3 regions of the Novosphingobium sp. G106 genome follow, and region 1 is predicted to be linked to each of the others. Evidence: riboswitches for the same ligand, from Rfam matches in the RefSeq annotation. Region 1 holds a riboswitch; each other region holds the start of a gene.

Region 1 (3,869 bases):
TCGTCATGCTTTCGCGTGTTTTCAACATGGTAGGCCATGGTCGTAACTCCTGAGAGGACAGGCTGGCCGGTCGACTCGGAATACGTCCCGACAGGTCTCTACATAATTCAACCATTTTAATAGACAATAGAATTGCGTCGCAAGGACGGCCTGCTGCGCCGGAATGAATTTGGTTGCGATAGAGAGTGTCTGCCGTCGGGATCGGCGGTGAAATCGGAACGTGGCGGCAGCAGGCGCTTAACCAAGGAAAATTTTCGCGGGGCAGCAAAAAATGGAGCTCCGGATTCCATGGCATGGCGGGGTCTTAACCAAGCAGCTTCTTTCCGAAGTGCATGCCTGGCCGACAAGGAGATTGCCGTGCTGAACGATATTCTGTTCTTCGCGAGCGTAGTGACCTTTTCGGCGGCGGCGATCCTCGGGTACTGGCAGCTGCTTCGCGCCGAAGCCGAAGGGCTCGAGGAACCGGTTGCCGTTGGCACTGAACCCGAGCTTTTGCCGGAGCCGGTGCCCGCGACTGTCTAACGAGCCAGCGATTCGATGTCATCCGCGCCCTAACAGCGCCTTCCGGGCGCAGGCGGCGCTATTTCATCATCAGCATGATGCCCCAGCTCAGCCCCGTTCCGGCGATGAACAGCGGCCAGGACCAGGCCACGTAGTGGCCCTGAACCGCGAACTCGTGAATGTTGAGGAAGCCCCCAGTCGACTGGCCGGCCCAAATCGTGCCGGACACGACAAATGTCAGGATGGCCCCCAGCAGGATCGCCTTGAGCAGTGACATGACCATTCCCCCGTCAGAATGTAACTGGTGCTTTTACAGGCTTTTTCGATCCAGAAGATTAACCGGCGATCTTAGCCTGTGAAAGCCCCATCCGAAAAAGGTAACGGGGACTAAATGCTATGATTTTGTCGGGGATCCGTGCGACTGCGCGCGAATGATCCGATCGGCCAGGGCTCCGAAGCCTAGGCCGATCGCGGCCCAAAGCACGGCTTGAGTGCCCAGCGATGCGATCCGAAACGCCCAAAGGAGCGAGGCCGGGAAATCGGCGGGAACCTCGTCGATCACGGGGAGTGCCAGTTGGCTCAAGGCAATGCCGACGATGAAGGCCGCTGCTCCGCACAGCGATGCGTTGAAAGGATCCATGTACTCCCAGGCAACGCGTCTGATCTTCATCGCCAGCACGGCCATGGCAATCGAAAGTGCGATCAGGCCGAAATAGGCGGCAGTGCGCAGGCCTACCGTTTCATGCTGTCCGACCGCGGGCGGTGTCGGCGGATACTTGAGCGCGGGCACGATGACGATGAGCAGGAATGCTCCGGCCGCCAGCAGTAGCGCGAAGCTGCGCGGTCCGATCAGCGCCCAGCGGCCATAGCCGTAGGCGAAGACCAGCGCGAAGATGCCGCCGACCGCAGCGCCATAAAGTGCCATCGCCGTCAGCAATCCGGCCCCCTTCTGGGTATCGCGGCTGACCAGTTCAGGACCTTCGTCGGCATGATGCCCGGGATCATGGGCCGCGTGCATCGCTTCGAAGGCGATGGCTCGGTCCACATGCGGCTCGGCGAAAGTCCGTGCGAACAGGGTGGAGAGCAACGCCGCGAGCACGCCAACGAGCATGCCCCGCCACAGCAGGTCCTTGGTCATGTCAGGCCTTCCGCCGTTAGTGGCAGGGGAAGCCCAGCAGGTGGCGGCCGTCGTGCACGAATTCGTGGACGTACATGCCGTCGAATAGGGAGAAGGCGCCTTGCTCGGTGCTGACGAAATAGAGGAAGATCGTCGCGATCAGCAGGCCGAACACCGCCCAGGGCAGGATTTCCTCGACCGGAATCGTCGTCGTGCCGGCCACGGGCACGAAAGTGTCGTCGAAATAGGCGGCAGTCGCCATCGGTATCACTCCGCTCGGGCTAGCGCGGCCCGTCGTTGAACATGATCCGGGGAAAGGTCTGACTCTCGACTGCCGGAGGCATCGTCGATAACAGTGGCGCGACCGTGCCGGAATTGCACCGGCTTCTTTGCCCCGGTTCGCTTCCTCCCGAATAGGAGCGAACGAGCCGCGGCGTCAATCTCCCGCGGAGGTGTTTCCTGGCCACGCGCCTCAGACTGCTATGCTGCGGCGCGACCGCCGCGAGCCGGACGGCGGCATTTCCGCGCCGTGACGAGCCGCTCGACGAGGGAGGGCGACGCTTGGCCGCTGCGCGGGTTCTGGGCGGTCCTGTGCCGGCAATCGCCTTCGTCGCGCCCGACCCTGCAGCGCGCGAAACGGCCTCGTTGATGGGCGTCGCGGCTGAGGTCGAAACGATTCTCGCCGATAGCGACCACGGCGACTGGACGGGCCACAGCCTCATCGAACTGCAAGGCTCCGATCCGACCGGACTAGCGCTCTGGCTGGCCGAGCCTGCATCTGGCGCTCCTCGCGGCGAAACACTTGTGGCAGTCGCAGCGCGGGTCGGGCCGTGGCTCGACCGGATCGCCGAAACCGAGGCCACGGTGCTGGCAATCACCCATCCCGCGGTGATCCGCGCGGCAATCGCCCATGCGCTGGGATGCCCGCTCGAGACCACGCTCAACATCGATATCGCGCCGCTTTCCGAGACTTCGCTCTCGTTCAATCGCCGCTGGCGGTTGCAGGGCCTGACCGCCGGATAGCCAAACGGCTTGCGCAGATCGCCGCACCTGTCTAACCAGCCGCCGTCCATGCAGCGGTTCGACCGCGGTGGGCAATGATCGCGCCGGTGCCTCGCAAGAGGCTTAAAATGGGAACGCGGTGAGGGCGGCAGGCGCAATCCTGTCCTCCGAATCCGAGGCTGTCCCTGCAACTGTAAGCGGCGAGCGCGATGTACATGTGCGGCCGGGCAGACAGCCCCGAGCCGCCAGCCACTGGGCCGGACGCTAACTCCTGCGAGGCCTGGGAAGGCCGTGCATCAAGCTATGACCCGCGAGCCAGGAGACCTGCCGGCGTCTGGTCGCTCTTGCCTTGGTCCAGGGGATGGCCGCGGCACGGTGTACTCCGTCTGAGCGACGAACGAGCGGCAGGGGCCGCATCGGAGACGTGCGACGGTCGCCCAGGCGTCCGGCCGCTGCGCGTGCCGACCGTTCGCGAACGGCACGCCCCCGCCCGACGTCGACTGACGCCGATGGGGTAACTCCGAATGAAGAATACGTTTTCCAGCATTTCCCGCATTGCTTTGGCTTGCACTCTGGCCGGCATTGCACCCGCGATGGCCCATGCCGACGACGCGGCCGATACTGCGGATCGCGACGCGGACAGCATCCTCGTCGTCGGCCAGCGCACGGCCGCGCTCGATACCACGCAGTCCACCGGCAGCCGGCTGGGCCTCTCGGTGCTCGAGACGCCGGCCTCAATCGCCATCGTCGACGGCGAGACGCTGCGCGCGCGCGGCGATCTCAGCATCCAGGATGCGGTGACGCGCGCGCCGGGCATCGTCAGCGTTGCCAATCCGGGCAACGGTGGCACCGCGCTTTCCGCGCGCGGCTTTGCCGGGCAGGGTTCGGTGCTGCAACTGATCGACGGCGTCCGACTTTTCCCGGTGGCGGGCACGATCACTTTCCCGACCGACCCCTGGATGGCCGACCGGATCGAAGTGCTGAGCGGCCCGGCTTCGGTACTCTACGGCCAGGGCGCGCTCGGAGGCGCGATCAACGTCGTCACGCGGCAGCCCAACACCGATCGCCTCCGTGCCCAGGCCGAGGTCGGCTATGGCTCGCAGAACAGCTTCCGCGCGGGCGCTGGCCTGGGTGGTCCGCTGGGCGACCTGTTCTCGTTCCGCGTGGATGGCTCCTATCGCCGCGCGGACGGCTACGTCGAGCGCGGCAAGTCGGAAAGCTACGCGCTGTCCGGTGCACTCCGCTTTGC
Region 2 (3,869 bases), 3.3 Mb from region 1:
TTGGCAGATGGCCGTCGCCGAAAGGCCGACATTGCGGCTGGAATGGCGCGAGAGGGGTGGTCCGCCGACGGCGGCGCCCAATCATCGTGGCTTCGGCTCGCGGATGATTGCTTCCGCGCTCCACGGCAGCGACGGCCATGTCGAGTTCGACTACCGGCCCGAAGGCCTGCGTGTCGCCCTCGACATGGTCCTCTAGGGCTGTCTCAGAACTTCACGCGGACGCCGGCATAGGCGCCGGTGCCGGGCGTCGCATAGCTGAAGACTTCCTCGTAGTTCTCGTCGAACAGGTTCTCGACGCGGCCGAACAGCGTCACGTTGTCGGTCAGCCTGTATTCGGCGTTGAGATTGACCAGGGCATAGTCCTTGAGCGTCACGTTGACCGGCACGAAGCTCGGATCGGTGAAGGCGACATCCTGCTGCTTGCCGTTGTAGCGTACCGTGACCGTTCCCGAGAACCGCTCGTCCGCGCTCGACCAGGTGGCGTTGAAGCTGCCGATATGCTTGGCCCGGCGCACTTCGACCGCGCCGTTCTCCTTGGCGTCGAGATAGGTATAGGCGGCGTCGATCCGCAGCTGAGGGAATGGCCGGGCGGCGAAGGTCACTTCGACGCCTTGCTGCTTCGACTTGGTCGTGCGGTTGCTCGGCGTGGCGGTGAAGTTCGGCGGCGGGAAGGTGGTGAAGATCTCGTCCGTCAGCCGGTCGTTGAAATAGGTCGCGCCGAGCGTCGCCACGTCGCCCAGCTTCTGCTCGATCCCGGCTTCCCAGCCCTCCGACTTCTCGGGCTTGAGGTTGGGGTTGCCAATATATTGGCCATTGACGAAACCGAAGAGCTCGAAATAGCCGGGGTTCTTGATCCCGGTGCCATAGGCCGCGTGGACCCGCGTGCCGGTGGGGAAGGCATAGCTTCCTTGCACGCGCCAGGTCGTCGTGTCGGCGAAGCGGTTGTTCCAGTCCTGGCGGATCGAGGCGCCGAGCGAGGCCGTGTCGTTGACGGTCAGCTCGTACTGGCCGACGAGGCCGATGTTGGTGGTGCTGCGCCGGCCCGTGAACGGGTCGAAAGGCGAGCCTGTCGACGGCGTGTTGTTCTGGAATTCCTCGCGCTCTGCATCGAGCGCGGCGGTCAGCTTGTGGACGACGCCTTCATCGCCGAAGCGCAGGCTCGATTCATAGGATCCCTTGTAGCGCCGGCCGTTGCTGCCGGTGTCGCGCACCGGGCCGGTATAGCCCTTGCGCGTGACGTCGACGTACTGGCCCGACAACGCATTGGTCCAGCGCCCGTCGAGCGCGGTGAGTTCGGCGCGGAGCAGCGCGTAGATGCTCGACTTGGTCGCACGCACGCCCGGGCTGTCGATGATGAAGCCGAACAGCGGGCTGGCCGGATTATCGTCGGGCAGGTCGATGTCGTAGTCGGTCCAGCTGTAGCGGGCGACGCCGGTCAGCTTGAAGTTCGGCGCCGGCGACCAGGTCAGCTTGGTGTTGATGCCGGCCGTTTCCGAACCGACGTCCCGCTTGCCGTTCCGCGCGACGGGCGTGCCATCGGTGCGGTAATAGCCGCCCGAGACGACGTAATCGAGCGTGTCGTTCGCGCCGGCGTAGCGCGCCGCGCCGTCGAAGGTGCCGAAGGTGCCGCCCTCTGCGCGGGCGGTGAAACCGGGCGCTTCCCTGCCGGTCAGCGTGATGTAATGGATCACGCCGCCGATCGCGTCCGAGCCGTAGAGCGAGCTTTGCTGGCCGCGCAGCACTTCGATGCGCACGGCGGGATCGGCGATCATGCCGTTGAGGTCGAATTCGCCGTTGAACGGATCGGATGCCTCGATCCCGTCGATCAGCATCAGCGTGTGGTTGGCCTCACTGCCGCGCAGGCGGACCTGGGTGAGACCGCCGATTGCACGGCTGACCGCGACGCCGGGTACGTCGCGCAGCACGTCGGAAACGACGCGCGTCTGGCGGGCGTCGATCGCGGCGTCGTCGAGCACCGTGACCGAGGCGCCGAGCTTGTCGATCGGGATGCCTTCGCCCGAGCGCGAGGCAGTGACGACGATGGTCTCGCCGGCTTCGTTGGTGGCCGACTGGTCGGGATTGGTCGCCGCGAATGCGGGCGTGGCCGCGCTCAGTGCGAGCAGCGAGAGATACTTGGTCTTCATCATGGGCTTTGGCCCCCCTGTATGCGCGAGCGTGGCGGGGGACTGCCGGGGCGCAATCGCCATCGGCCGACGTGTCGGCTGCGGACTGGCGCTTTCATGCCCGCGACCAACGCACCGAAGCGGACCCCGCCGCTTGGTTCGTCGCTCAGACGGAGATACCGTGCCGTGGCCAATCCCTGGGCCAAGGCAAGAGCGACCAGTGCGCCGGCCGGTCTCCTGGCTTGCGGGTTACGGCACGATGCACGACCTTCCCAGGCGCTGCCGTTTCGGCTCGGCCCAGTGGCGGCTCCTTCCTCCAAGGAGCCCTGTGCATCGCGCTATCCGCTTACAGTTGCAGGGACAGCCTCGGCTTTGGCGGGTAAATCCCGCCTACCGTGTTCCCGGATTAAGCCCCTTGCGGGGCACCGGCGCGATCTTTTCGGCCTTGGGAAAACCGGCTGGCCGGGGCGCGGCTTAGGCGCAATGGGCGCCTATGCCAATCCCCGGCAGCTTCGGCGTTGCTCTCCGGGAGAGCAGAGCCACTGCCGCCGTGGCAATGTCCGGGCGCTTTACCTCCCGACATGCCTGCCGCATCCTTCTGGGCAAAACAGAGAGAGGGACTGTGATGCTGAAGGGCGCCGAGCTCGATCTGCCCTATCTGACGATGGAGGAGGACGCCTTCGCCGTCGATCCCTTCCCGCATTTCGATCGCGCACGGGCGCAGCATCCCTGGCTGGCACGTTGGACGCTGGGCTATGTCGTCACCGACTACAAGGCGATGCGCGACCTGTTCGCCCAGGAAGGGCGGATGCGGATGATGTATGACGATATCGTCGCGATCATGGACGCCAAGGGCACGCCCTGGGGTGATTTCCGGCAGCGGCACATGCTCTCGATGGAAGGGGCGACGCACAAGCGCGTGCGCGACGTGCTGGCGCCGTCGTTCACCCCGCGCCAGGCGAACCAGCATCGTCCGCTGATGCAGCAGACGATCAACGAACTGCTCGATGAATGGGCACCCCGGCGCGCCTTCGATTTCGAGGAGTTCGCTTCCTATTTCCCGATTACCGTGATGTGCCGGCTGATCGGCGCCTCGCCTTCGGTGATCCCGGGGCTGCGTTCGGCGATGGAGGCCATCGGGCTTTCCACGTCGATGGACAAGCGCTGGCTGCCGGCGATGCAGGAAGGCGTCGTCACGATGGAGCGCTTCACCGACGACCTTATCGCCCAGCGCCGGGCCAATCCGCGTGACGGCGAGGAGCCGGACCTGCTCGACCTGCTGCTCCGCACCACGGCTGACGGTGGCCTAACCGACCGCGAGCTCGGCGATATCCTGATCTTCCTCTTCGTCGCGGGCTACGACACCTCGAAGAACATGCTGACCTTGACGATGCGGCTGCTGATCGACCGGCCCGAAGTCTATCGCCGCTGCGCCGAAGATCATGCCTTTGCGCGCAGCGTCGTCGAGGAGAGCTTTCGCTACGGTTCCACCACTTCGAACCAGCGCGTGCTCAACGAGGACATCGCATACCGCGACATAGTGCTGGAGAAGGACGCGATCGTCTGGTTCCCGCTGAGCATCGCGACGCACGATCAGCGCTATGCCGACCGTGCCGACAGCTTCGATCCGGAGCGCGAGCAGAAGAGCCCGCATATCGGTTTCGGCCTCGGCGCGCATATCTGCCTTGGCCAGTACATCGCCCGCGCGCAGATCCACGAAGGTCTGCACCTGATCGCGCAGCGCTT
Region 3 (3,869 bases), on a different contig from region 1:
GATCTGCTACCGGGATCTCGGTGGTGACGGGATATTCCATCGGCAGCTCGATCACATCGTCGCGCAGCATCCCCTCGACGATGCGGCGGGCCTGCCCGGGCTTGCCGGCCTTGCGGAAGTAGGCGACGTGGCGCGCGCTGCGCACCAGCCGGTCGGCGCGCACGCTGAGCAGGTCCTGCGCGCCCGGCCCCAGGCCGACGCCGTGGATCGTCCCGGTCTTCATTCGATCGGACTCGCCAGCGCGTTGATTGCGGCGACGGCGATCGCGCTGCCGCCCAGTCGCCCTTCGACGATGCCGCAGGGCACCGGCCGGGCTTCCCAGAGCGCAGCCTTCGATTCCATGGCGCCGACGAAGCCGACCGGACAGCCGACGATCGCAGCCGGGCGCGGGCAGGCCGGGTTTTCGAGCATGTTGAGCAGGTGGAACAGCGCGGTGGGGGCATTGCCGATCGCTACGACCGCGCCGCCAAGGTACGGGCGCCAGAGTTCGAGGGCTGCGGCCGAGCGTGTGTTGGTCATGGCCTTCGCTCGGTCTGGAACGGTCGGATCGTGCAGCGTGCAGACGATCGCATTGTCCGCGGGCAGTCGCGATCGTGTGATCCCCTCGGCGACCATGCGCGCGTCGCACAGGATTGGCGCACCTGCGGCCAGAGCCTTTGCGGCGACTGTCGCGAAAGTCGGCGAGAAGCGGATATGCGCGGCGAGCTCGACCATGCCCGCGGCGTGGATCATGCGGACCGCCACGCGTTCCTCGTCGGACGTGAAGCGGGAGAGTTCGGCTTCGGCACGGATCGTGGCAAAGGACTGGCGGTAGATGGCCTGGCCATCGGTTTCATAGACGTGGGGCATCAAGCGGCTCCGAAAGCGGCGAGCAGTTCGGTGGCGGTAAGCCCGGAGCGCGTCGGTGGATCTGCGGGGCGGGCGGCGAAGGCCAGGTCGAACCGGCCGCCGCGTCCGGTCACGGTGACGTCGGCCATGCCGGGATGCGCGCATCCCTTGGCGCAGCCCGACAGATGCAGCCGGCCCGTGACCAGGGAAGCAAGTCGCAGCGAAAGAGCGCGGGTTTCCACCGTCGCCTGGGGACATGCGGGCGCACCGGGACAGGCCGCGGCGCGCATCGCCGGATGGCCGGGCGCGTCGACGAAGCCCTCGACACGAACCGGCCGAGCCTCTTCGAGCAGCAGCCTGCGCCAGGGCGTGAGGCGCAGCGCAGAGGCACCGCTCCGCTCGGCCAAGTCGCGCAGCGCCGACGCCTCCATACTGCCGAACGGCACTCCCCAGACGTGACCGAGCGGATGAGGGCCGGGAAGGGGCGGCGCGCGGGGAGTGGCCGGACGCAGATCAGCCCGCGCCCAGGCCGGCAGCGGCGCGGCGTGACGCGCGACCCGTCCGGTCTCGGATCCGCCGGTCTCGACGAACCAGTGCGCCAGCGCGATGAGTGCGTCCACGGCCGTGTCGGGCGCCACCGGTGTGCCGCCCGCTCGCCCGTCCGCGCGCAGCAGCAGGGTGCCGTCTCCGCTCCGCTCGATCCTGAAGTCCGCCGGCGCGTCTGTCAGCATCGGGGCGTTTCCGGCATCGATCGCGAAGCCGACCTTCGAGGGCAGCGTCGGCAGGGCGGAAAGGCGTGAGGCCAAGGCCTCTGCCAACCGCGCGTTATGGTCGGCAGCCTGCCAATCGGGCGCGACGAGAATGTTGCGCCGCGTCTCGAGATCGGCGGCCGGATCGACCAGGTCGAGTGCGATCAGCGCGTCGACCACGACATGCCATTTGTCGTCGATCACCCCCCGAATTTGCAGATTGGCGCGATTGGTCAGGTCGATCAGGCCGTTGCCGAAACGCGCGGAGGCATCGCACAGGCCCCGGACCTGATCTGGGCCCATGCGGCCGAGGCGCGGCTTTATGCGAACGAGCAGGCCGTCGCCCGCTGCCATCGGACGCCAGGCGTCCGGGCACCAGCCGCGGATGCGATGGTTCACGCACGTCCCTCCAGCAGGCGGTCGGCCGGATTCCGTGCGCCGGGTGGCAAACATTGCGATATCAAATTCAAGCCCACTCCGTTCACACCGAGCAACGATGGATGGGCTTGCCGATGTCCAGTCGGCCGATGCGCAACGGCGGGGGTGCAAGAAGCGCCGCTCGTCACGCACCGATGCAGCCCAGCCGCAAAGGTTCGTCGCCCGGACGGAGTACACCGTGCCTCGGCCATCCCCTGGGCCAGGGCAAGAGCGACCAGACGCTGGCAGGTCTCCTGGCTCGCGGGTCAAAGCGTGCTGCATGGCCTTCCCAGGCAACGGACGATGGTCCGGCCCAGTGGCTGCCTCCCCGTCTCAGAGGAAGCGATATGCCTCACGCTCGCCGCTTACAGTTGCAGGGACAGCCTCGGATTGAGGTGGCAAGACCACCCGCACCGCGTTCCCTATTAAGTCCCTTACGGGACACCGGCGCGATCTAGTTCGGCTCGCTTATGCGAACCGACTGGATATCCCCTATAGGCTTACGCCGACCTTCGCAACTCATCGCTGAATTCTCTTCAGCGGGCGTTTGCGAGGGAGGGCAGTGCGCATTTGCGACAAAGGAAGAGCGGGCAAAGCTGAGCTGTCCTTCAGACGGATCGACGCCGAGGATCTCCGCGGGAGCACGGTGCTCCGCTAGCAATTGGGTGCTTGAGCACGGCAACCGCATCATCACGATAGTTGCGCCATTCGTCATCGACTTCGAGGGAAACCGAGGGATTATATCCGTCGGCGTTTATGCTGAGACGTTGGGCCGCGATTACTCGCGAAATCCGCTCGATGGCGCTGAGTTGGGACACCGGCATGAATCACCCTTTCAGAAGCTGCGCGGCGGCGTTGCGCGCCTCGCGGCTGTTGCCAACGCGGTCGATAAGCTCTTGGGCCTGCGTGACCAAGAGCCCGAGCTTCTCGGTGAAATGACGAAGCTCGTGCCCCTCTCCTCCCGCCACGAACTGACGATCGCGTCCCGGTTTGGTTGTGTCGCTGACCATGGTCATCTCCTTACGACCTCAACACCCGCCCAGTCGCGCGGTTCCCCGGGACTGAGGGTGCGTCGAGATGCCCGCGCGTCGGCAAAGGTTTTTCTGTCAGAGGGGATTCATTTTAGCCGTCTGATATCGGCGCTTCCCAGGTCATCATAGGACCCGCTTCGAAGTTCGACGAGGCCGCGGATGACGAGTTCACGCAAAACCTCAGCCCAGGTTTCGATCGAAAGCTGCGTCATGTTCTCCACGCCTTCCTTGGCGAGTCCTAACATGTCCTGGTCAAAAGCTAGGAGCTGCTCATTGGTCAGAAGGGTTGCGTCGATCATCGCACGGACAGGTTTTGATTAGCGCGCATATTCAATCAACTCTGCAGGGGATAAGCGGCGTGCCAAGCCCGAAGCCTGCAAGCATCGCATTAATTTTCGATCGCCAAAAAGTCTTTCTGGTGCGGCTACTGGCGGCCGTGCCGACGATCGTGACATCCCGACTGCGAGTAGGGGCTGGCTTGGACGTGGTGGATACGACGATGCTTTACCCCTGCCATCGCCACCCGCTCGTCGGTGATGGTCGTCAGTTTGATCCAACTGTGTCCATGTAGATCGCAGCGTCGGGCCCCTGCCATAAACCAATGCTCGGGCAGTTCGTCGATGTCGGCTACCGATTCTGTGATCTGGACAAACGAGGCCGGCGCTTCGCGTTCGCGCATAAAGCGCTCTCCCATGTGTCCCTCCTTTCGCTAGAAGCGATGGAATGGGTACTTTTATCTACTAGCGGGCCGGGCATGCTCTGGCATCCTCTCCTCGCTCACCCGGCCCTAGACGGACTCCTCGCACAAAGGCTGAACCCGACTGTTGCCAAGGTACTACACCCA

What was found. Region 1 has a riboswitch for cobalamin ahead of KRR38_RS07190 (CbtB-domain containing protein). Riboswitches for the same ligand answer to the same signal wherever they lie in the genome.
Region 2: another riboswitch for cobalamin. It lies ahead of KRR38_RS23445 (TonB-dependent receptor); the one in region 1 lies ahead of KRR38_RS07190 (CbtB-domain containing protein).
Region 3: another riboswitch for cobalamin. It lies ahead of KRR38_RS32640 (cobalamin biosynthesis protein CobG); the one in region 1 lies ahead of KRR38_RS07190 (CbtB-domain containing protein).

What each region holds. Positions count from the first base shown of each region.
Region 1 is NZ_JAHOOZ010000001.1:1,510,906-1,514,774, reverse strand. Features, by position in the region: gene KRR38_RS07210 (alpha/beta hydrolase) at 1-38, opposite strand, end outside; gene KRR38_RS07205 (hypothetical protein) at 133-522, shown strand; gene KRR38_RS07200 (hypothetical protein) at 581-778, opposite strand; gene KRR38_RS07195 (CbtA family protein) at 896-1,639, opposite strand; gene KRR38_RS07190 (CbtB-domain containing protein) at 1,656-1,880, opposite strand; cobalamin riboswitch at 1,914-2,042, opposite strand; gene KRR38_RS07185 (histidine phosphatase family protein) at 2,078-2,641, shown strand; cobalamin riboswitch at 2,709-2,967, shown strand; gene KRR38_RS07180 (TonB-dependent siderophore receptor) at 3,145-3,869, shown strand, end outside.
Region 2 is NZ_JAHOOZ010000001.1:4,857,098-4,860,966, forward strand. Features, by position in the region: gene KRR38_RS23440 (PAS domain S-box protein) at 1-196, shown strand, start outside; gene KRR38_RS23445 (TonB-dependent receptor) at 204-2,147, opposite strand; cobalamin riboswitch at 2,333-2,568, opposite strand; gene KRR38_RS23450 (cytochrome P450) at 2,749-3,869, shown strand, end outside.
Region 3 is NZ_JAHOOZ010000003.1:117,072-120,940, reverse strand. Features, by position in the region: gene KRR38_RS32650 (precorrin-2 C(20)-methyltransferase) at 1-223, opposite strand, end outside; gene KRR38_RS32645 (precorrin-8X methylmutase) at 220-849, opposite strand; gene KRR38_RS32640 (cobalamin biosynthesis protein CobG) at 849-1,976, opposite strand; cobalamin riboswitch at 2,221-2,458, opposite strand; gene KRR38_RS32635 (DUF3606 domain-containing protein) at 2,822-3,004, opposite strand; gene KRR38_RS32630 (hypothetical protein) at 3,112-3,324, opposite strand; gene KRR38_RS32625 (hypothetical protein) at 3,450-3,719, opposite strand.